DNA from 3 places in the Kitasatospora sp. NPDC004272 genome. Region 1 is predicted to be linked to each of the others. Evidence: riboswitches for the same ligand, from Rfam matches in the RefSeq annotation. Region 1 holds a riboswitch; each other region holds the start of a gene.
What was found. Region 1 has a riboswitch for ZMP and ZTP ahead of ACWEO5_RS31650 (glycine hydroxymethyltransferase). Riboswitches for the same ligand answer to the same signal wherever they lie in the genome.
Positions count from the first base shown of each region.

Region 1 (7,006 bases):
CCCCGGGCGGCGGCGCTTCGCACACCCGTCGAACGGCGTTCGCCCGGAGTACGATGATCGCCGACGGAACGTCCAGCGAAAGCAGGTGACCAGATGTCCGCGCGGATGCCCGAGATCCCGTGGCACAAGCCCCGCAAGGCGGAGCCGCGGCAGCCGCTCAGCCGCTCGCTGATCGTGGAGACCGCGGTGCGGGTGCTGGACGCCGAGGGCCTGTCCGGGGTGACGATGCGCCGGGTCGCCCAGGAGCTGGGCACCGGCCCCGCCTCGCTCTACGCGCACGTCTCCAACAAGGAGGAGCTGCTCGACCTGGTGCTGGAGCGGGTGGTCTCGGAGATCCGGATGCCGCTCCGGCCGGAGCCCGAGCGCTGGAAGGAGCAGATCACCGAGATCTGCTTCGAGGCGCAGCGGGTGCTGACCTCCCACCGGGACGTGTCGCTGGTCTCGCTGGGCAGCATCCCGCTGGGCGAGAGCCAGTTGGGGATCACCGAGTTCCTGCTCGACCTGCTGCTCCGGGTCGGCCTGCCGCCCCAGGTCGCCGCCTGGGCGCTGGACGGGCTCGGCCAGCTGATCGACACCGACGCGTACGAGGCGTCGGTGTACGCGGAGCGGATCGCCCGCGGGACGGACATCGGCGAGTACTTCGGCCAGCTGCACGGCTTCCTGCTGGCGCTCCCGGCCGACCGCTTCCCGAATCTGCAGCGGATGGCGGACACCATGGTGACCGGCGAGGGCGACGAGCGCTACGCCTTCAAGATCGAGGTGTTCCTGCGCGGCCTGGAGTCCTACCTGCCCGCCGCCTGACGGGCCGTCAGCGAGCCCGCCGCACCCGCTTTGACCAGTGCTTTGCCGCGATTTGACCGCACCCTGGAACGGGCCTCCCGGAGTGCGGCGGCAAGGGTTGACGGCGACCCCACACAGGTCTATACCAGTGGCAGTCACGTCAACCTCGGCTAGGCACCCGACCGTTGACCCGGCCGCGCACCCCCACCTGCCGCGCGTCCGGGCCGCCGTCCTCGCCGCCTCCTGGAGAGGTCCTCGATGGAACGCGCACTTCCCCCACGCACCCCCGCCACCGCCCCGGCCCGGACCCGCCGCACCAGGCGCTCCGCCGCAGTCGCCCTGTCCGTGTTCGGCCTGCTGGCCGGCGCCGTCTCGGCGGTCGCCGCCTCCGGCCCGGCCAACGCCGCGACCACGGCCGGGCTCGGCTCCAACTGGTACGCCTCCGCGCCGTACCTGATGCCGGAGGACAACAGCCCGCCGGACGCCGCCGCCGTGATGGACGCCACCGGCCAGAAGGCGTTCCAGCTGGCCTTCATCCTGGCCCAGGGCAACACCTGCAGCCCGTCCTGGGGCGGCACCTCCTCGATCGACACCGACACCACGATGCCGGCCGTGATCCAGACCATCCGCAACAAGGGCGGCGACGTCTCGGTGTCGGTGGGCGGCTACGGCGGCACCAAGCTCGGCCAGACCTGCGGCACCCCGGAGGCGACCGCCGCGGCGTACCAGAAGGTCGTCACCAAGTACAACCTCAAGGCGATCGACTTCGACCTGGAGGAGCCGGAGTACGAGAACACCGCCGCCATCCACAACGAGATCGGCGCGGCCCGGATCCTGCAGCAGAACAACCCGGGCATCTACATCTCCATCACCACCGCGGGCACCAACGCCGGCACCGGCTGGTTCGGCACCCAGATGCTGCTGGAGGCGAAGTCCCAGGGCTTCACCCCGAACAACTACTCGATCATGCCGTTCGACGGCGGCTTCAGCGGGGCCTCGGCGCAGACCGACGCGCTGGTGAAGTTCAACCAGCTCCTGCAGAGCACCTTCGGCTGGAACGAGGCCACCGCGTACGCCCACGAGGGCGTGTCGATGATGAACGGCCGCACCGACGCCGCCGAGTACTTCAGGCAGGCGGACTTCCAGACCGTGCTGGACTTCGCCACCGCGCACAAGCTGGCCCGGTACACCTACTGGTCCGTCAACCGCGACCGGCAGTGCCCCGGCACGGTCGACCCCGGCCTGTCCGGCGCCTGCTCCAGCGTGGCCCAGAACGACTGGGACTTCACCAAGTACACCGTGAAGTTCGCCGGCGCGACCCCGCCCACCACCTCCCCGTCGCCGAGCAGCAGCACCTCGCCGAGCACCGGGACCAGCTCCTCCCCGAGCACCGGCACCGGCACCTGCAGCCCGGCCTGGTCCGCCTCCACCACCTACGTGGCGAACGACAAGGCCAGCTACGGCGGCCACAACTACCACGCCAAGTGGTGGACCCTGAACGAGAACCCGTCCGCCAGCGGCCAGTGGGGGGTGTGGGCCGACGACGGCCCGTGCTCCTGAGCCACCCGCGCGAACGGGCGGGCCGCCCGGTCCACGAGCCTCGCGCTCGGGACCGGGCGGCCCGTCCGCTCTCCCCCCGGCGGGGTGTCAGACCTCGGTGCGGTTGCGGAACTCCTCCGTGACGGCGCGGGTGGAGGGCAGGTCGCCGAGCGGTTCGCCGACCACCCGGGAGGCCAGCTCGGACGCCAGCTTGATGACGTCCTCGCGCAGTTCGGCCTCGGCCAGCACCTTGTCCGCGGCCAGCTGCACCTGCGCCTCGGCCACCAGCCGCTCGCGCTGCTGCAGCGCCTCCGCCCGCAGGGCGGCGACCAGGGCCGCGCCCTCCTCGGCGGCGGTCTGCCGGATGGCGGCGGCCTCGTGCCGGGCGGCGGCGAGTTCGGCCTGGAACTCCTGGCGGATGCGTTCCGCCTCGGCCCGGGCCGCCTCCGCGCGGGCGATCCCGCCGTCGGTCTTGTCGTGGCGTTCGGCGAGGGTGCGTTCGATGCGGGGCAGCAGCACCTTGCCGAGCGCCCAGAAGAGGGCGAAGAAGACGATCAGTCCGAGGATCAGCTCGGGCACGTTCGGTTCGAGAGGTCCCATACTCAGTATGCTATCCGCTCATCTGACGATCCGTTCGATCGGGGTCCGCTTCAGCTCCCCTGCCCGGCAGGGGACTTCGCCCGCCGGAGCCTCCCCGTTCAGCCGCCGGTCACCCCGTCGGTGTGCTCGCGCAGCAGGTCGGCGTGGCCGTTGTGGCGGGCGTACTCGGTGATGACGTGCAGGTACGTCATCCGCAGGGACATCTCCTCCCCGTACGCGGCCAGTTGCTCGTCCAGCCCGGCCCCGGCCACCGCCAGGTCGGCGAGCCGCTGCTCCTCCAGCAGCGCCAGGTACTCCTGCTCGGCCCGCTCCGGCTCCAGCAGGTCGAAGTCGGCGTCCTTGTGGCCCTCCACCGCGTGCAGCGGCGGGACGTCCTGGGCGGCGTAGCGGATCCGGAACCACGTCCGCTCCACCTTGGCCAGGTGGCGCATCAGCCCGAGCAGCGAGAGCGAACTCGCGGGCAGCGGGCGCAGCGCGAGCTGTTCGCCGGTCAGGCCGGCGCACTTGTGCAGGAAGGTGGCGCGGTGCCAGGCGAGGTAGTCCGGCAGCAGCTCGGTCTCGGGCGCGGTGAGCGAGCCGCCGGTACGGGTGGTGGCGGGGACGGTCCATGTCATGTGCCCGATCATGCCGACGCCCGCCCCCGGCGCACCAGGGGATTTCTCCCACGCACCCTCCGCCCTCCTCCGCGGACCCCCTCCCGGGCCCCCTCCCGGACCCCCTCCCGGTGCCGGCCCGCCGGTTGGTAGCATCGCGGTGAGCCGTGACTGGCGCGCTGGGATGGAAGTCACCATCGGGAAGCGGCTCCGTGCGGTGCCCCCGGGCACCGCGTGCTGTCGCCGTGCGCCTGGGCCGTCCGAATCGTCGTTCCGTACTACGAGGAGACCGCCCGTGGTCGAGTCCGTGTCCGCCCACACCTTCGGCAGCCCCGCCGCCGACACCGCCTTCCGCAGCGCCCTGGACGTGGTGCGCGCCGTCGAGCCCCGGATCGCCGCGGCGATCTCCGGGGAGCTGACCGACCAGCGCGCCTCGCTGAAGCTGATCGCCAGCGAGAACTACGCCTCGCCCGCCGTGCTGCTGGCGATGGGCAACTGGCTGAGTGACAAGTACGCGGAGGGCACGCCGGGCCGCCGCTTCTACGCGGGCTGCCGCAACGTGGACACCGTGGAGGAGCTGGCGGCCGAGCACGCCCGCGAGCTGTTCGGCGCGGAGCACGCGTACGTGCAGCCGCACTCCGGGATCGACGCCAACCTGGTGGCGTTCTGGGCGGTGCTCTCGCAGCGGGTGGAGAGCCCGGCGCTGCGGCGCGCCGGCGTGCGCAACGTCAACGACCTGAGCGAGCAGGACTGGGCCGAGCTGCGCCGCGAGCTGGGCAACCAGCGGATGCTGGGCATGTCGCTGGACGCGGGCGGCCACCTCACCCACGGCTTCCGGCCGAACATCTCGGGCAAGATGTTCGACCAGCGCAGCTACGGGACGGACCCGGCCACCGGCCTGGTCGACTACGACGAGGTGCGGCGGATCGCCCTGGAGTTCAAGCCGCTGATCCTGGTCGCCGGGTACTCGGCGTACCCGCGGCTGGTGAACTTCCGCCGGATGCGGGAGATCGCGGACGAGGTCGGCGCGACCCTGATGGTCGACATGGCGCACTTCGCGGGCCTGGTCGCGGGCAAGGTGCTGACCGGGGACTTCGACCCGGTGGCGCACGCCCAGATCGTCACCACCACCACGCACAAGTCGCTGCGCGGCCCGCGCGGCGGCATGGTGCTGTGCACCTCGGAACTGGCCGAGCACGTCGACCGGGGCTGCCCGCTGGTGCTCGGCGGCCCGCTGTCGCACGTGATGGCGGCGAAGGCGGTGGCGTTCGCCGAGGCCCGCCGCCCCGAGTTCCAGGTGTACGCCCGGCAGGTGGTCGACAACGCCCGGGCGCTCGCCGAGGGCCTGCTGGCGCGCGGCGCCACGCTGGTGACCGGCGGTACCGACAACCACCTGGTGCTGGCGGACGTCTCCTCGTACGGCCTGACCGGCCGTCAGGCGGAGGCGGCGCTGCTGGACTCCGGCATCGTCACCAACCGCAACGCCGTGCCGCAGGACCCGAACGGCGCCTGGTACACCTCCGGCATCCGGCTCGGCACGCCCGCGCTGACCACCCGCGGGCTGGGCGCGGCGGAGCTGGACGAGGTCGCCGAGCTGATCCACACCGTGCTGACGGCGACCACCCCGGTCGGCTCCTCCAAGGCGCAGTACGCGCTGGACGGGGCCGTCCGCGACTCCGTCGCCAAGCGCGCGGTCGACCTGCTCGCCGACCACCCGCTCTACCCGGGCATCGCGCTCGGCTGATCCTCCCTCCCCGGCGTCCCCGTCCGGACGCCCCGGGCCCGGCCCGCCGCCACCCCCGCGGGCCGGGCCTCCGCCTGCCCCGGCTGCCCCGCCTGGCGCCGGTGCGCCCAAGGCCGGGAACGGCGAACCCACCGCCCTGCGCGCCGCGTTCCACCCCCCGCCGGGGGCCGCCGCCGGCCGGTGACCAACCAGCGGACACCCGCGACCACCGGACGGCCCGCGCCGATAGGCTCGCCCCCGCCGCGGCCGGGCGCGCGACGCCCCGGCCGCCGTTCCGCACACCTTCCGCAGGAGAACGCGCATGCTCAAGGTCAACGAATACTTCGACGGCACGGTCAAGTCGGTCGCCTTCACCTCGGCCGACGGCCCGGCCACCGTGGGCGTGATGGCCCCCGGCGAGTACGAGTTCGGCACCGCCGCGCCGGAGGTCATGCACGTGGTCAGCGGCGCGCTGACCGTCAAGCTCCCGGGCGCCGAGGAGTGGCAGACCTTCTCCGCCGGCGAGCGGTTCTCCGTTCCGGGTGACAGCAAGTTCCAGCTCCAGGTCTCGATCGACACGGCGTACCTCTGCGAGTACCGCTGACCCCGTAGCCCCACTGGCCGAAGGCGCCGGCGGGGCGGGCCTCCCTCCTCTCCCGTCCCCTGCTCCTCCGCTACTTCGCACCGCTGCCCGCTGTTCCGCTGTTCCGCTGTTCCGCGGACCACTGGATCCACGGGCGGGGTCATGCGCCCGTCACCGCCTCCGGCACGGGCCCCCGGGGTCCGGGGACCGCGTCGCCCCCGCCCGGCGGGCTCGCGGGCAGCCGGCGGACGGCGGGGAGGGCGAGCAGGGCGAGCGCGGCCGGGACGGCGAGGGCGGTCATCCCGAACAGGGCGGGCCGCACGCCGAGGCCGTCGGAGAGCGGACCGGCCAGCACCAGGCCGAGCGGCATCAGGGCCACGGAGATCAGGTGGTCGTAGGAGCTGACCCGGGAGAGCACCCGCTCCGGTATGTGCACCTGGAGCAGGGTCTCCCAGAGCACGAAGAACAGGGAGACTCCGACTCCGGTGACCGCCTCCAGCGCGGCGATCACCCAGACCGGCGCGCCGGACCCGATGACCAGCGCCTGGCAGGAGGCCACCGCCATCGCCACCGCGGCGACGGCCATCGGGCGGGCGGGTTTCAGGCGGTAGGCGCAGACGTCTCCCAGGATCGCGCCGAGGCCGAAGGCGATGACCACCACGGCCCACGCGCCGGCACCGCCCCATTCGCGCTCCGCCAGCACCGGCCCGAGCACGAACACCGAGGGCAGCACCACCACGTGGTAGACCGCTATCGCCAGCATCCCCGACCACACCCACGTCCGGCTGCGCACCTGCTGCCAGCCGACCCGCAGTTCGGCCAGGAAACCGGGCCGCTCGGCCCGCTCGGCCCGCTCCGGGTCGGCGGCACCCGCCCCGTCCGCCTCGTCGGGTGCCGCCCCGCCGGCCGGCCCCAGCCGGGCCAGCACGGCGGCGCTGGCGGCGAAACTCGCGGCGTCCACCGCCAGCGCACCGCCGGGCCCGACCGCCGCGATCAGCACCCCGGCCAGCGCGGGTCCGACCACCAGCGACGTCGATTGCACGAACCCGCGCAGCGCGTTCGCCTCGCGCAGCCGGTCGGCGGGGACGAGCAGGGGCAGCAGCCCGGTGGAGGCCGGGAGGAAGAAGGCGTCCGCGACGCCGAACAGCGCCATCAGCAGCGCCAGCGTCCCGACCCGGGCGGTGCCGG
Region 1 covers NZ_JBSGET010000142.1:14,474-21,479, reverse strand. Annotated here, with positions in the region: gene ACWEO5_RS31670 (TetR family transcriptional regulator) at 94-801, shown strand; gene ACWEO5_RS31665 (carbohydrate-binding protein) at 1,039-2,340, shown strand; gene atpF (F0F1 ATP synthase subunit B) at 2,428-2,919, opposite strand; gene ACWEO5_RS31655 (DinB family protein) at 3,018-3,533, opposite strand; ZMP/ZTP riboswitch at 3,670-3,776, shown strand; gene ACWEO5_RS31650 (glycine hydroxymethyltransferase) at 3,808-5,256, shown strand; gene ppnP (pyrimidine/purine nucleoside phosphorylase) at 5,558-5,839, shown strand; gene ACWEO5_RS31640 (MFS transporter) at 5,979-7,006, opposite strand, start outside.

Region 2 (7,006 bases), on a different contig from region 1:
CGGAGATCAGCACCGCCCGGCCGCTGGTCGCCACCGCGTGCCCGGCCGCCGCGACCGGGTCCGCGCCGTCGATCAGGCCCTGCCGGTGCCGGGTCAGCAGGAACAGCGCGTAGTCGATGCCCACCCCCAGCCCGATCATCGTCGCCAGCGTCGGCGCCACCGTCGCGAAGGTGGTCAGCGCCGCCAGCAGGCCCAGCAGCCCCAGGCCCACCACCACCGCCAGCAGCGCGCTGACCAGCGGCAGCCCCGCCGCGATCACGCTGCCGAAGCCGAGCAGCAGCACCACGACCGCGACCCCGAACCCGATCAGCTCGCTGACCCGGTCGCTCGGCGCCGGCCGCGCCAACTCGCCCAGCGGGCCCCCGTACTCGACCTGCACGCCGGCCTGGCGCAGCGGCGCCACCGCCGCGTCCACCTGGTCCAGGTAGTCGTCGCCGAACGTCGCCAGCACCCCGTCGAAGCGCACCGTGACGTACGCCGTCAGCCCGTCCGCGGACAGCGGCCCGCCCGGCTGCGGGGCCTGGCCCGGCGGCGGCAGCGGGTCCTGCGCCGACAGCACGTGCGGCAGGTGCTGCAGCGACGTCACCGCCTGGTCCACCTGCGACTGGAACTGCGTCAGCGGCTGCCCGTCGTGCAGCACCACCTGCGCGCTCGTCCCGCCGATCGCCGGCTCGTGCGCGGCCAGCACGTTCGCGCCGTCCTGCGCCTGGGAGCCCGGCAGCGAGAAGTCGTCCGAGTAGCCGCCGCCCACCGCGTGGTTCGCGACCTGCACCCCCGCCAGCACCAGCAGCCAGCCCACCAGCACCAGCACCGGCCGCCGGGCGCACCACGCGCCCAGCCGCCACAGCAGGCCGCGGCCCCGCTCCGGCACGGACCCTGACACGGTGTCGGACGAGGACATCGACCCTCCCGGGGACGCGGTGTCACCCGCACCCGGTGACCGGACTCCGAACGGTAGCCACGCCCCCGCCGCCCGCCCCGGCCACCCGGCCCGCGACACGGCCGAACCCACCCGTACGCCGCCACCGGCCCGGCCCGGGCGGGGCGGGGCGGTCGCGGCGTACGGGTGGGCGCCGGGTGGGTGCCGGGGGCGGTCAGCCGCCGAGGCCGAGCCCGAGGCCGCCGGCGACGGTGACCTCCTGGCCGGTGACGTAGCGGGCGGCGTCCGAGGCGAGGAACGCGACGACCTCGGCCACCTCCCCGCCCGTCGCGAACCGCTGGAACGGGATGCCCGCGCTCATGGCCGCCCGCGCCTCGGCCGGAACACCGAGCTTGTCGTAGAGCGGGGTCTCGGTCGATCCGGGGCTGACGGCGTTGACGCGGATCCCCCGGGGCGCCAGTTCGAGCGCGAGCGACGGCAGCATCGCCAGCAGCGCCCCGCGCGTCGCCGCGACCACGGTGGCGCCCGGCGCTCCCCGGTCGGCCCCGACGATCCCCACGGTCAGGACGATCGAGCCGCCGTCGGTCAGCAGCGGCAGCGCCTTCTGCAGGGTGAAGTACTGGCCCTTGAAGTTGACGTCGACCGCCTCGTCGAAGGCATCCTCGGTCACCTCGGAGACCGGCGCGGGCCGGAAGACGCCCGCGTTGAGGAACAGCAGGTCCAGCGAGCCGAAGTGCTCGCGGACCGACTCGATCAGGGCGTCGGTGTCCGCCGTGACGCGGGCGTCGGCGCGGACGACGAGCACCTCCGGCGGCAGTTCGCGCCGGGCCCGCGCGATCGACTCGGGGTTCCGGCCGGTGACCGCGACGCGGTACCCGCGCTCGTGCAGCAGTTCGGCGGTGGCTCGGCCGATGCCGCTGGTGCCGCCGGTGATGAGGGCAGTGGGCATGGGGACTCCTCTGAGGTGGGGTGGAAGGGGGGTGAGGGCGGGCGGCCCGTGGTGTCCGGTGCGGGCGGTGCGGAGCAAGTGCGTTCGGGTGCCGGGTGCCGGGTGTTGGGTGTTGGGCGTCGGCTAGCGCGGGTCGGTCGGGCCGCGGTCGGCCGGACCGCTCGGCAGCGTCACGGCCGTCTCCTCGATCCGGACGAAGCGGCCGTCGGGGTCGCGCCGCGCGAACACGTACACCTCCTGGACGGTCCGGCCGCCGTCGCGGTCGACCAGCTCGACGACGTGGCGCTCCGCGTAGCCGCTGCCGTCGGCGAACTCGTCCAGAACGGTGACCTCGGCGCGCTCGACGGCCTCGCGGAGCCGGACGACGCGGGCGAGGAACCCGGCGCGGTCGACCCAACTCCCGTCCACGCGCTGGCGGAAGGCGGGGGCGAAGTGCCGGTCGACCGCCTCGTGCGCCGGTAGCCGCCGGTTGTTGAACAGGTCGTCGACGGCGTCCTTGAGCGTGCTCATCGAGGTCCTCCCGTCGTCGCGCGGGACGCGCTTCTCGTCGTGGTGCTCACGGGCCGGGCGTCCCTCACGCGGCGGTGAGCACGATCTTGCCCCGGAGGTGCCCGCGGGCCGCCCGCTCGTGCGCCTCGCGGGCCTCCGCGAGCGGGAACGTGCTGTCGACGGCGACGCGGAGCGCGCCCGTGTCGAGCAGGCGGCCGAGTTCTTCGAGCTGCCGGCCGTTCGAGCGCACCTGGGTGCCCGAGGTGGTGACGCCCAGTCGGGCGACCTCCGCCGGGTCGTACGCGGCGAAGAAGACGTAGTACAGCGCGCCGCCGGGCTTGAGCGTCCGCAGGAAGCGACCGCTCCCGGGGCCGCCGACGGTGTCGAGCACCAGGTCGACGTCACGGACGGCCTCCTCGGGCGCGGTCCTGGTGTAGTCGACGAACTCGTCGGCGCCGAGCTCGCGCAGGAACCGCTCGTGCGGGCCCGAGGCGACCGCGACGACCCGGGCGCCCTTCCACTTCGCGAGCTGCAGCCCCAGGTGCCCCACGCCGCCGGCCGCGCCGTTGACCAGCACCGTCATCCCGGGGCCCAGCGGCCGGGGTCGGTGCTGCTCCTCCTGGAGGGGGTTCGGGTGGTCGTGCCCGAGCTCCACCAGGTGCTGCCACGCGGTGAGCCCCGACATGGCCGCCCCCGCGGCGTGCACGTGGTCGACGCCGGCCGGCTTGTGCGCGAGGTCGGCGGCGGGCGCCGTCACGTACTCGGCGTACGCGCGGCCGTCGAAGCTCGGGAAGCGGAGCATGCCGAAGACCTCGTCGCCGACCGAGAAGCCCGCCACGTCGGCCCCGACCGCCGCGACCACGCCGGACACGTCCGACCCCGGGACGGCGGGGAGGCGCACGGGCGGCCTCAGCTCGGGCGGGATGCCGGGCATCCCGTCGCGCAGGTACCAGTCCGGGGGGTTGAGGCCGACGGCGTGGACCCGGACCAGCACCTCGCCCGGCTGCGGCCGGGGGACCGGCACCTCGTCGCAGCGCAGCACCTCGGGGCCGCCGAACTCGTGCAGCCGGATCGCCTTCATCGTCTTCGCCGACATGGTGATTCTCCCTCTTCCCGCAGGCGGGATAGGCTAGGCGTAGCACCGCTACGCATATCCGTAGCAGTGGTACGAATATAAGTAGCACTGCTACGCATGTCAAAGGAGGACCCTTGCGAGCCGACGCCAGGAAGAACCGCGACCACCTGCTCGCCGTCGCGCGCGTCGCCGTCGCCGAACAGGGCGCCGACGCGTCCCTGCGCGACATCGCCCGGCGGGCCGACGTCGCCCTCCCCACGCTCTACCGGCACTTCCCGACCCGGGAGGCGCTGCTCGACGCCCTGCTCCGGGAGGGCTTCGACGCACTGGCCGACCGGGCGGCCGCACTCGAAGCCTCTGACCCGCCCGAGGACGCCCTCGTCGCGTGGCTGCGCGACTGCGTCGCGCTCGCCCGCGAGTACCGGGGCGTCACCGAGCTGATGGCGGCCGCCATCGCGGACCCCGACTCCGCGCTGCACACCTCCTGCGTCACCATGCGCGCGGCGGGCACCCGGCTCCTCACCCGCGCCCAGGACGGCGGCGCGGCCCGGGCCGACCTCGACGGCGCGGAACTGTTCGCCCTCGTCGCGGCCCTCGCGTGGCTCGGCGACCACGGCTCGTTCGTACCGTTCGCCGACCACCTCTTCACCGTGATCACCGACGCGGTCCTGACCGGAGGGGCGGACCGCGGCGCCGAGGAGGAACGCCACTGACGCCAGGTCGGGCGCGGACGGGGACGGGAGCGCGGACGGGAGTGCGGACGGGGGCGTTGGCGCGGGTGCGGGTGCGGGTGCGGTGTTGGCGCGGGCGCGGGCGTGAGCGCCCCCGGCCCGCCCCGGCCGGAGGCTGCTAGCATCGGCGCCGTCGCGACTGGCGAGAGGTGGAGCACCACCGGGGAGCGGCACCGCACTGCACGGGACCGGCACCGTCCGCCTGGGTGTCCTCCGAAGCCGACACGCGACTTCACGGAGGGGGCCACCGCCATGGACCTTCGGTACGGGATCAACCCGCAGAACACCCGCGCCCGGATCGAGCCGCTGCCCGGCGCCGAGCTGCCGCTGCGCCTGCTCAACGGACAGCCCTCGTACGTCAACCTGCTGGACGCGCTGAACGCCTGGCAGCTGGTCAGCGAGGCCGCCGCCATGTTCGGCCGCCCCGCCGCCGCCTCCTTCAAGCACGTCTCCCCGGCCGGCGCCGCCCTCGCCGGACCGGTCGACCCGGCCACCGCCGAACCGTACGCCCTCGACCCGGCCGCCGTCGGCCCGCTCACCTCCGCCTACCTGCGGGCCCGCGACGCCGACCCGAAGTCCTCCTACGGCGACCTGGTCGCCGTCTCGCACGAGGTCGACGCCGAACTCGCCGACCTGCTCGCCCGGGTGGTCTCCGACGGCATCGTCGCCCCCGGCTACGCGCCCGGCGCCCTCGACGTGCTGACCCGGAAGAAGGGCGGCCGCTACCTCGTCCTGGAAGCCGACCCCCGGTACGTCCCGTCCGCCGTCGAGACCCGCGAGGTGCACGGCCTGCGCCTGGTCCAGGACACCGACACCACCCCGCTCACCGCCGCCCTGCTCGCCGACGTCCGCACCGGCACCCTCACCCCCGCCGCCGCCGACGACCTGCTGCTCGGCCTCGCCGTGCTGCGCCGCACCCAGTCCAACTCGGTCTGCTACCTGCGCGACGGCGCCGCCCTCGGCATCGGCGCCGGCCAGCAGTCCCGGGTCGACTGCACCCGGCTGGCCGGCGCCAAGACCGACACCTGGTGGCTGCGCCGCCACCCCGCCGTCCGGGCCCTCGACTTCCGCCCCGAGATCCGCCGCCAGGACCGGATCAACTGGCGGATCCGCTACCTGGAGGGCGACCTCACCCCCGACGAGCGCACCCGCTTCGCCGCCGCCCTGAGCGGCGGCGGCGACGTCCCCGACGAGCTCGGACCCGACGAACGCGCCCGCTGGGCGGCCGAGTTGGACGGCGTCGCGTTCGTCTCCGACGGCTGCCTGCCGTTCCGCGACAACGTCGACCACGCCCGCCGCCACGGCGTCCGCGCGATCGCCGAACCCGGCGGCTCGCTGCGCTCCGCCGAGGTCGAGACCGCCTGCGCCGAACACGGCATCACCCTGGTCCACACCGGCCTGCGGCTGTTCCACCACTGACGGCCGGGTGCCGGAGCCCCGTCACCGGAGTCCCGTCACCGGCCTTCCGTCACCGGCCTTCCGCGATCGGCGTCCCGCTGTGGGCGCCGGGGCATCCGGTCCGTCCAGGCGCGCTGTTCGGGGGTGTCCGGGACGGCCAGGCCGCGGGCCCGGGCGATCCGGTCCCAGGTGTCGTCCGGGTCCGCGCCGGAGCGGACCAGGACGGCGGCCGCCAGTAGTGAGGAGCGGCCGATCCCGGCCCGGCAGTGCACCACCAGGTGGTCGCCCGCGGCCAGACGCCGGGTCAACTCGTCCACCGCCGGCAGGACTTCGGACAGGACGGGCACGGTGCGGTCCGGGATCGGCACGGCGGTGAAGCGCAGTCCGGCGGCCCGGGCGAGGGAGGCCTCCGCGGCCAGCCCGAGCTCGGCGGACTCCGCCGGGGTGAGCGCGCTGACCAGCCCGCTCACCCCGAGGGCGGCCAGCGCCGCCAGTTCCTCCGCCAACCAGTCGCCGCCGCGCGGCCGGGCCATGGTGCTGAGCCGACCCGGTCCGGGACGGTCGATCGTGAACAGGGCGGGACGCATGACGGGAGCCGACCTCCGGACGGGGCGGGGGTGTTCGGCCGCGCGGGAGGGGGCGGCCGGTGCGCGGTGCGCGGTGCGCTACGTGGTGCGGTGCGTACCGGCCCGGCGGTCGGCAGGACAGCGGACCGGGGCGTCGGCAGCGGGGAACGGCCGACCGGACGGGCGCGCGCGGACGAACGGGCGCGGCGCGGCGGCGGGCGGTGCACCGAGGCTAGCACCACCCGCCGGGCCCGAGGAGTCGGCGAGCCCTCCCGGCCGGTCCGTCCGGGCCGGTTCGTTCAGGGGTGCGGCGTGCCGAGGAAGCGCAGCACGGCCAGGACGCGGCGGTGGCCGGTGTCGGCGACCGGGAGGTCGAGTTTGGCCAGCCCGCTCAGCCCCGTCCCGGTGGCGGGGCCGGCCCCCACCGCCCCGTCCTGGTGGAAAACGTCGCGGCCCAGGACCACACCGGCACCAGGGCCAGGTGCGGCAGGACGCCGACGGCCAGGAAGCCGGCGTCGCGCCGCACCCGCCGGGCTCGGAGGACCGGGCGCCTCAGCCCGGGTCGAATCATCACGGCTCGACGGTAGGCCACCGCCGCAGGAGCACACCATGAAGCCCGCACCCGACTTCATGGTGAACCCAGCACCACCCCGCCCGAGGAGCCAGGCCTCCCCACCCTCCCCGCCGAACCGCGCCCGCCGGGGTGTCACGGCCCGTCAGCGCGGGAAGCACCGGGGCATGCGGACGGAACCGACCTCCTGGGCCAGGGCGCTGGCGGAGCACGAACTCGCCGGGCCGCTGCCCCGTCGCTGGGCGCACACCCGGGGCGTGGCCGAGCAGGCCGGACGGCTCGGAGGAATCCTGGGGCCCCGGACCGGCCTCCTCGTCCGCGCCGCTCTGCTGCACGACGTCGGCTAC
Region 2 covers NZ_JBSGET010000009.1:66,988-73,993, forward strand. Annotated here, with positions in the region: gene ACWEO5_RS05185 (MMPL family transporter) at 1-901, opposite strand, end outside; gene ACWEO5_RS05190 (SDR family oxidoreductase) at 1,095-1,829, opposite strand; gene ACWEO5_RS05195 (nuclear transport factor 2 family protein) at 1,953-2,339, opposite strand; gene ACWEO5_RS05200 (NADP-dependent oxidoreductase) at 2,404-3,414, opposite strand; gene ACWEO5_RS05205 (TetR/AcrR family transcriptional regulator) at 3,528-4,106, shown strand; ZMP/ZTP riboswitch at 4,250-4,339, shown strand; gene ACWEO5_RS05210 (phosphoribosylaminoimidazolecarboxamide formyltransferase) at 4,377-5,543, shown strand; gene ACWEO5_RS05215 (protein-tyrosine phosphatase family protein) at 5,579-6,109, opposite strand; partial or broken gene ACWEO5_RS05220 (DNA-binding response regulator) at 6,388-6,471, opposite strand; gene ACWEO5_RS05225 (HD domain-containing protein) at 6,827-7,006, shown strand, end outside.
Region 2: linked by a shared signal. The riboswitch ahead of ACWEO5_RS05210 (phosphoribosylaminoimidazolecarboxamide formyltransferase) and the one ahead of ACWEO5_RS31650 (glycine hydroxymethyltransferase) in region 1 are both predicted to bind ZMP and ZTP.

Region 3 (7,006 bases), on a different contig from region 1:
GCCGGAGTCGCCCACGCGGCGGCCGGCGTCCCGGTCGAACAGGCCGCCACCAGCGACCTGTTCGCGTTCTGCAGCAGCTTCGTCGGCGCCGCGCTGCGGCTGCGGCTGACCGACCACCGCAGGGCCCAGGTGCTGCTGCGCGGCGCCGCCCCGGTCATCCGGGAGACCGTCGAGGCCGCCCTGGCCAGGGAGCCGGCCGACCTCGGCGGCTGCGTCCCGGTCGCCGACGCGATGTCCGGGCGGCACGAGCGGGCCGAGGCCCGGCTGTTCATGACCTGAGAACCGTCACGGAGGCGAAGAGTTGACCGAGAACGTCCTGCGGATCGGCATCGGCGGCCCGGTGGGCTCCGGCAAGACCGCGCTGATCGAGGCGCTGGTGCCGGAGCTGATCGCCCGCGGCCACCGCCCGGCGGTGATCACCAACGACATCTACACCCAGGAGGACGCACAGCACGTGCGCCGCACCCTGGCCGGGGTCCTGGACCCCGAGCTGGTGGTCGGCGTGGAGACCGGCGCCTGTCCGCACACCGCCGTCCGCGACGACCCGACGATGAACCTGGCCGCCGGCGCCGAACTCCTGGAGCGCTTCCCCGAGGTCGACACCCTGCTGTACGAGTCCGGCGGCGACAACCTCACCCTCACCTTCAGCCCCGTCCTGGCCGACGTGTTCGTGTTCGTGCTGGACACCGCCGAGGGCGAGAAGATGCCCCGCAAGCGCGGCCCCGGCATCACCGAGTCCGACCTGCTCGTCATCAACAAGATCGACATCGCCCGGTACGTCCGCACCGACCTCGGCGTGATGGAGGCCGACGCCCACCGGGTCCGCGAGGGCAAGCCCGTCGTCCTCACCAACTGCCTGACCGGCGCGGGACTGGAGGAGATCGCCGACTTCCTGGCCACCTTCCGCAAGGCCGCCGGGTGACCCCCGCCCGGCCGTCGGCACGACCGACCCACCCCGCGCGACCGGCTCCGCTCGTCCGACCGGCCCGGCTCGACCCCGGGCACTACGAACCGGCCCGCGTCCCGCCCGAGGTCCGCTGCCTCGCCGGGACGCCCGACACCCTCGCGGTCGGACGCCCCGGCAAGGTCGGCCTGCTGGAACTGGCCTTCGAGCGGGTCGGCGGCCGCACCGAACTCACCGGCCACTACCAGAAGTCACCGCTGCAGATCACCCGCCCGCTGTACTTCGACCCGGCCCGGCCGGACCTCGCCGTCACCTTCCTGATGTCCACCGGCGGCGGCGTCCTGCAGGCCGACCGGCTCCGCACCGACCTGCACTGCGGCGCCGACACCGCCGTGCACCTCACCACCCAGGCGGCCACCAAGGTGCACCGGATGGAACACGACTACGCGACGCAACTGGTCCACCTGACGGCCGGCCCGCGCGCCTACGTCGAGTACCTCCCCGAACCGGTCATCCCGTTCGCCGGCTCCCGCCTCTACCAGCGCACCGTCCTCACCGTCGACCCGTCCGCCACCGTGCTGGCCGGCGAGACCGTGCTGGCCGGCCGGCTCGCCCGCGGCGAACGGCACGCCTACCGGGTGTTCGCCGCCGACCTGGAAGCACGCCGCCCGGACGGCGAACTCCTCGCCCTGGACACCGTCCGGCTGGTCCCCGCCGCCACCCCCGGCGGCGGCGTCACCGGCCCGGCCGTCCTGGCCGGGCACGACGTGATGTCCACCCTGTACGTCCTCAGCCCGCTCGCCCCGGCCGCCCGGATCGCCGACGTCCTGCACACCGCGCTCGCCCCGCTCGGCGACCGCGGCCCGCTGTACGGCGTCTCCACCCTGCCGGGGGAGTGCGGCGCCTGGCTGCGCCTGCTCGGCCCCGACACCCGCTCCTGCGCGGCCGCCCTCCGCACGGCCTGGGACGCCGTCCGCCGCGAACTGATCGGGGCCCCCGCACCCGAACTGCGCAAGACCTAGACCCGCGACCCGGTCGGCCCGCCGCCGGGGATCGGGCCCGCACCGACGCGAATCGGCCGATCCAGCGGCGTTCGGACAGCTCAACGAGCGTCCTGGCATATGCTGCCGGGTGGTCAGGGACGACCACCACCCACCCTCGCAGGAGTGCCCGATGAGCGATCACGAGACCGGCCGCAGCACCACCCCGATCCCGGTCGGCGTCATCGGGCTCGGCGACATCGCGCAGAAGGCGTACCTGCCGGTCCTCACCGCCCAACCCGGCCTCGACCTGCGCCTGATGACCCGCGACCGGGCCAAGCTCGACCGGATCGGCGACGCCCACCGCCTCCCATTCCGCACCACCGACCTGGGCGAACTCATCGACTCCGGCATCCGCGCCGCGTTCGTCCACGCCGCCACCGACCAGCACGTCCCGATCGTCGAGGAACTGCTCACCCGCGGCGTCGACGTCTACGTGGACAAGCCGCTCGCCTACGACCTCGACGGCGCCCGCCGCCTGGTCGCCCTCGCCGAACACACCGGCCGCTCCCTGCTGGTCGGCTTCAACCGCCGCCACGCCCCCGGCTACCTGCTCGCCGCCGAACGCCCGCGCGACCTGATCGTCCTGCAGAAGCACCGCGAGGGCCTGCCGGAACGCGCCCGCACCCTGGTCTACGACGACTTCATCCACGTCGTCGACAGCCTGCGCTTCCTCGTCCCCGGCGAGATCGAACACGTCGACGTCCGCTCCCGCACCCGCGACGGCCTGGTCGAACACCTGGTCCTCACCCTCGCCGGCCGCGGCTTCACCGCCCTCGGCATCATGAACCGGGTCTCCGGCTCCACCGAGGAGATCCTCGAAGTCTCCGGCGCCGACTCCAAGCGCGAGGTCCACAACCTCGCCGAAATCATCGACCACCGCGGCCAGCCCACCGTCCGCCGCCGCGGCGACTGGGTCCCGGTCGCCCGCCAGCGCGGCATCGAACAGGTCGTCCTGCACTTCCTCGACGCCCTCCGCGCCGGCAAGACCCTCGACGCCACCGACGCCCTGCGCACCCACGAACTCTGCGAACTCATCGTCGAGCGGATCGAATCCGCCGCCTCCTGACCCCGGTTCCCCGCCGTCCGGTCCGGCCCTCGGCTACGATGCCCGCAGGGCCGTGACTGGCGCACGGGTGGAGCACCACCGGGGAGCGGCCGCACCGCCGTTGCCGCGCGCCTGGGCGAACTCACCCCGAGACCCAGGGAGTTGCGCCCATGACCGACCAGAACCCCGTCCTCGCCCGGCTGATGGACGGTACCGCCCCCGCCCGCCGCCTCATCGAGGCCACCGCCGCCGGGGCCGCCGACCTCCGCCTGCGCACCGGTGTCACCCCCTGCCTCGCCACCGTCCTGGTCGGCGAGGACCCGGCCTCCGTCACCTACGTCCGGATGAAGCGCAACCGCTGCGAGAAGGCCGGCATCCGCTCCCGCCACGTCCCACTCCCGGTCGCCACCACCACCGCCCAACTCGTCGACGTCCTGGGTGAGTTGTCCGCCGACCCGACCGTCCACGGCATCCTGCTCCAGCATCCGGCCGGCCCGCGGGTCGACGAACGCGCCGCCTTCGAAGCCATCGCCCCCGCCAAGGACGTCGACGGCGTCACGACGCACTCCTTCGCCGCCATGTCCTTCGGCCTTCCCGGTTTCACCTCCTGCACCCCCGGCGGCATCGTGCGCCTGCTCGACGAGTACCGGGTCGGGCTGACCGGCAAGCACGCCGTCGTGATCGGCCGCAGCGCGATCCTCGGCAAGCCCGCGGGCATGCTGCTGCTCGCCCGCGACGCCACCGTCACCTACTGCCACTCGCGGACGGTCGACCTCCCGTCGATCGTCCGCGAAGCCGACGTCCTGATCGCCGCCGTCGGCAGGCCCGAACTCATCCGCGGCGAACACCTCAAGCCCGGCGCGGTCGTCATCGACGCGGGCTACAACCCCGGCAACGTCGGCGACGTCCACTTCGCCTCGGCCCGCGAGCGCGCCGGCCTGATCACCCCGGTGCCGGGCGGCGTCGGCCCGATGACGATCGCGGTGCTACTGGCCCAGACGGTGGAGGCGGCGACGCGTCAACTCGGCCCGCAGCGGCAGTGATCGGACGGCCGCGCACCGGTCGTCGGCCGGTGCGCGGCCGCCCGGGATCACTGGCCCATCACGTAGCGGACGGTCGGGCCGGTGGTCCAGCCGCCGTCCACCGCCAGCTCGGCGCCGGTGACGTAGGAGGCCGCGTCGGACAGCAGGAAGACGGTGGCCGCGGCGATCTCGGGCGCCTCGCCGACCCGGCCCATCGGGGTGTTGGGGTAGTTGCCCTCGCCGCGCTGGATTCCGGTGGACGCGGTCATCGGCGTGTAGGTCATGCCCGGGTGGACGGAGTTCACCCGGATCCGGTCCACGCCCAGCTCCACCGCGCCGATCTTGGTCAGGCCGCGCACGCCCCACTTGGAGGCGCCGTAGCCGGCGGTCAGCGCCAGGCCCATCAGGCCGGCCGCCGAGGAGATGTTCACCACCGAGCCGCCGCCCGCCGCCCGCAGCGCCGGGACGACCGTCTTCATGCCGATGAACACGCCGGTCAGGTTGATGTCGAGCACCTTGCGGAAGTGCTCCACCGACTCGTCGACCAGGAAGCTCCCGGTGGAGATGCCCGCGTTGTTCACCAGCCCGTGCACCGCGCCGAACTCGGCCTGCGCGTACTCGACCGCGTCCGCCCAGTCCTGCTCCGAGCTGACGTCGTGGTGGCGATAGCGGGCCCGCTCGCCCAGTTCGGCGGCGGTGGCCTCGCCGTCCGCGTCCAGGACGTCGGTGATCAGCACGTTCGCCCCCGCCGCGACCGCCTGCCGGGCGGTCTCCGCGCCCAGGCCCCGGGCCCCGCCGGTGATGATGACGGTCTTGCCGGACAACTCGCTCATGACTTGCTCCTCGGTGCTCGGCGCCTCGTGGGCGCCCGGTTTCCTTGCCGCGCCGCCGCCGCTGCTTCAGCCACTGCCTCCACAGCGCCGCACCGCGCTCCGCGTCCGCCTCCTGCGTCCGCGCCCTACCGCTGGGTCCTGCGTCCTCCTTCCGCCACCGCCACCGCCACCGCCACCGCCACCGCCGCCGGGCCGGGGTCTCCCGCTCCGGGCGGGGCGCTCAGGGCACCGGCGCGGTCAGCAGGCCGGTGCAGACGGAGACCAGGTCGGCGAGGTACGCGCCGTCCCCGCTCAGGGTGGGCTCGCCTTCGGCGAGCTGCCGGGCGCGTTCGGCCAGCGCGGCCCCGATCAGGGTCAGCGCCAGGTCGATCCGCTCCAGCCGGACGGCCTCGGGGGCCAGCGGGACCAGCGGTGCCTCCAGTTCGAGGATCAGCCGCCAGTACAAGGTGCCCGCGAGCCCGGCGTGCGGACGCCGCTCCCGGATGCCGCTGCGGTGGCTGACCTGGGTGGAGATCCGCAGGCAGTCCCGGCCGCGCTCGGTGCGCAGCTCGGTGGCCTCCGCGTCGACCAGCGCCCCCAGCAGCTCGCCCAGCGGCCGCCCCTCGGGCTGCGGCATCCGCGCGGCCAGCGCCCGTTCGGTGCGCTGCTGGCGCTCGGCCATCACCGCGTCCAGCAGGCCCTCGCGCGAACCGAAGTGGTACTGCACCGCGGACGGGTTCGCCTGCCCGGCCTGCCGCACCACCTCGCGCAGCTGCGCGCCGTGCACCCCCTGCGCCGCGAACAGGCGCTCGGCGGACCGGATCAGCAGCGCCCGGGTGGAGCCGTCGCCGGAGCCGCCACCCACAAGGGTGCTCCGTGCACCCGTCGACTTCCTCGTCATGTCTCCACATTAATGCTCACCATTATTAATGTCGAGCATTAGTCCGGTTGGCGGCCCCCGCCACCCGTCCGTGGGCCGCCTGGGAACTCGCTGGGAACCCCGGCGCGCGGCAAGAGGAATCTCCAAGCCGCTGTTGCTAGCTTCGTGACGCATGATCGACTCGTCCCACCTGGCAGCCCGGTCACGCTCCCTGGCGCTCCACCTGCTGTCCCGGCTCAAGCTCCGACACCTCGCCTGGCCGCTCTTCGCGCTGGCCTTCTGGCGCTACCTCGCGGTCTACGGCCTGCCCTACGCCAACGACGTGGTCTTCCTGTGGCTGATCGCCGCCCTGGTCACGGCGTCCGTGCACAGCGGCGGCCGCAAGGGCTGGCTGTACGTCCTGCGCGACTGGGTCCCCGTGATGGCCGTGGTCTGGGCGTACTCCCTGCTCCGCGGCTACGGGGCGCACACGCCGTGGCGCCCGCACTACGCCCCGCAGATCGCCTTCGACGAGGTGCTCGGCTTCGGCGAGACCTGGACCGTCCGCCTGCAGGACCTGCTCTACCACCCCGGCCACCCGCAGTGGTACGACTACGCCGCCGTCACCGTCTACATGTCGCACTTCTTCGCGGTGTTCGTGATCCTCGCCGTGCTGTGGAAGCGCAACCACGCCCGGTTCCGGCACTTCCTCGGCTGCTACCTGGCGATGACCGCGATCGGCTTCGCCACCTACGTGCTCTACCCCGCCGACCCGCCGTGGCTGGCCGGCCTGGAGGGCCACATGCCGGTCGTCGACCGGGTGGTCAACACCGTGCTCAACGACAGCGGCCTGCCCCGGGCGGGCACCATCTTCGAGAACGGCAGCAAGTTCGCCAACGACGTCGCCGCGATGCCCTCGCTGCACGCCGCCTACCCGATGGTGATCGCGCTGTTCTTCTGGCCGCTGGCCGGCCGCAAGCTGCGGGTCCTGCTCGCCGCGTACCCGCTGGCGATGGCCTTCACGCTGGTCTACGGCGCCGAGCACTTCATCATCGACATCCTGGTCGGCTGGGCCTTCGCCTGGGCGATGGTCGCCCTGGTCAACCGTTTCGTCGCCCGCCGCGCCGCGGCCCGGGAGGCGAAGGAGGCGGCCGCCGCCCCCGCCGCCGAACCGACCGTCCCGGTCGGCTGACGAGGGACGTCCCCCCACTCCGTGGGCCCCGGCCCCGGCCCGGCAAGGTGGTGCCGGACCGGGGCCTTCCGCATGTCCGGACGGGGTCGCGGCGCGCCCCGGACGGTTCGCTCCGGAGCGCCTGAACAC
Region 3 covers NZ_JBSGET010000154.1:730-7,735, reverse strand. Annotated here, with positions in the region: gene ACWEO5_RS32870 (urease accessory protein UreF) at 1-279, shown strand, start outside; gene ureG (urease accessory protein UreG) at 302-922, shown strand; gene ACWEO5_RS32860 (urease accessory protein UreD) at 919-1,926, shown strand; gene ACWEO5_RS32855 (Gfo/Idh/MocA family protein) at 2,114-3,013, shown strand; ZMP/ZTP riboswitch at 3,056-3,137, shown strand; gene ACWEO5_RS32850 (bifunctional 5,10-methylenetetrahydrofolate dehydrogenase/5,10-methenyltetrahydrofolate cyclohydrolase) at 3,163-4,035, shown strand; gene ACWEO5_RS32845 (glucose 1-dehydrogenase) at 4,083-4,847, opposite strand; gene ACWEO5_RS32840 (TetR/AcrR family transcriptional regulator) at 5,068-5,727, opposite strand; gene ACWEO5_RS32835 (phosphatase PAP2 family protein) at 5,879-6,877, shown strand.
Region 3: linked by a shared signal. The riboswitch ahead of ACWEO5_RS32850 (bifunctional 5,10-methylenetetrahydrofolate dehydrogenase/5,10-methenyltetrahydrofolate cyclohydrolase) and the one ahead of ACWEO5_RS31650 (glycine hydroxymethyltransferase) in region 1 are both predicted to bind ZMP and ZTP.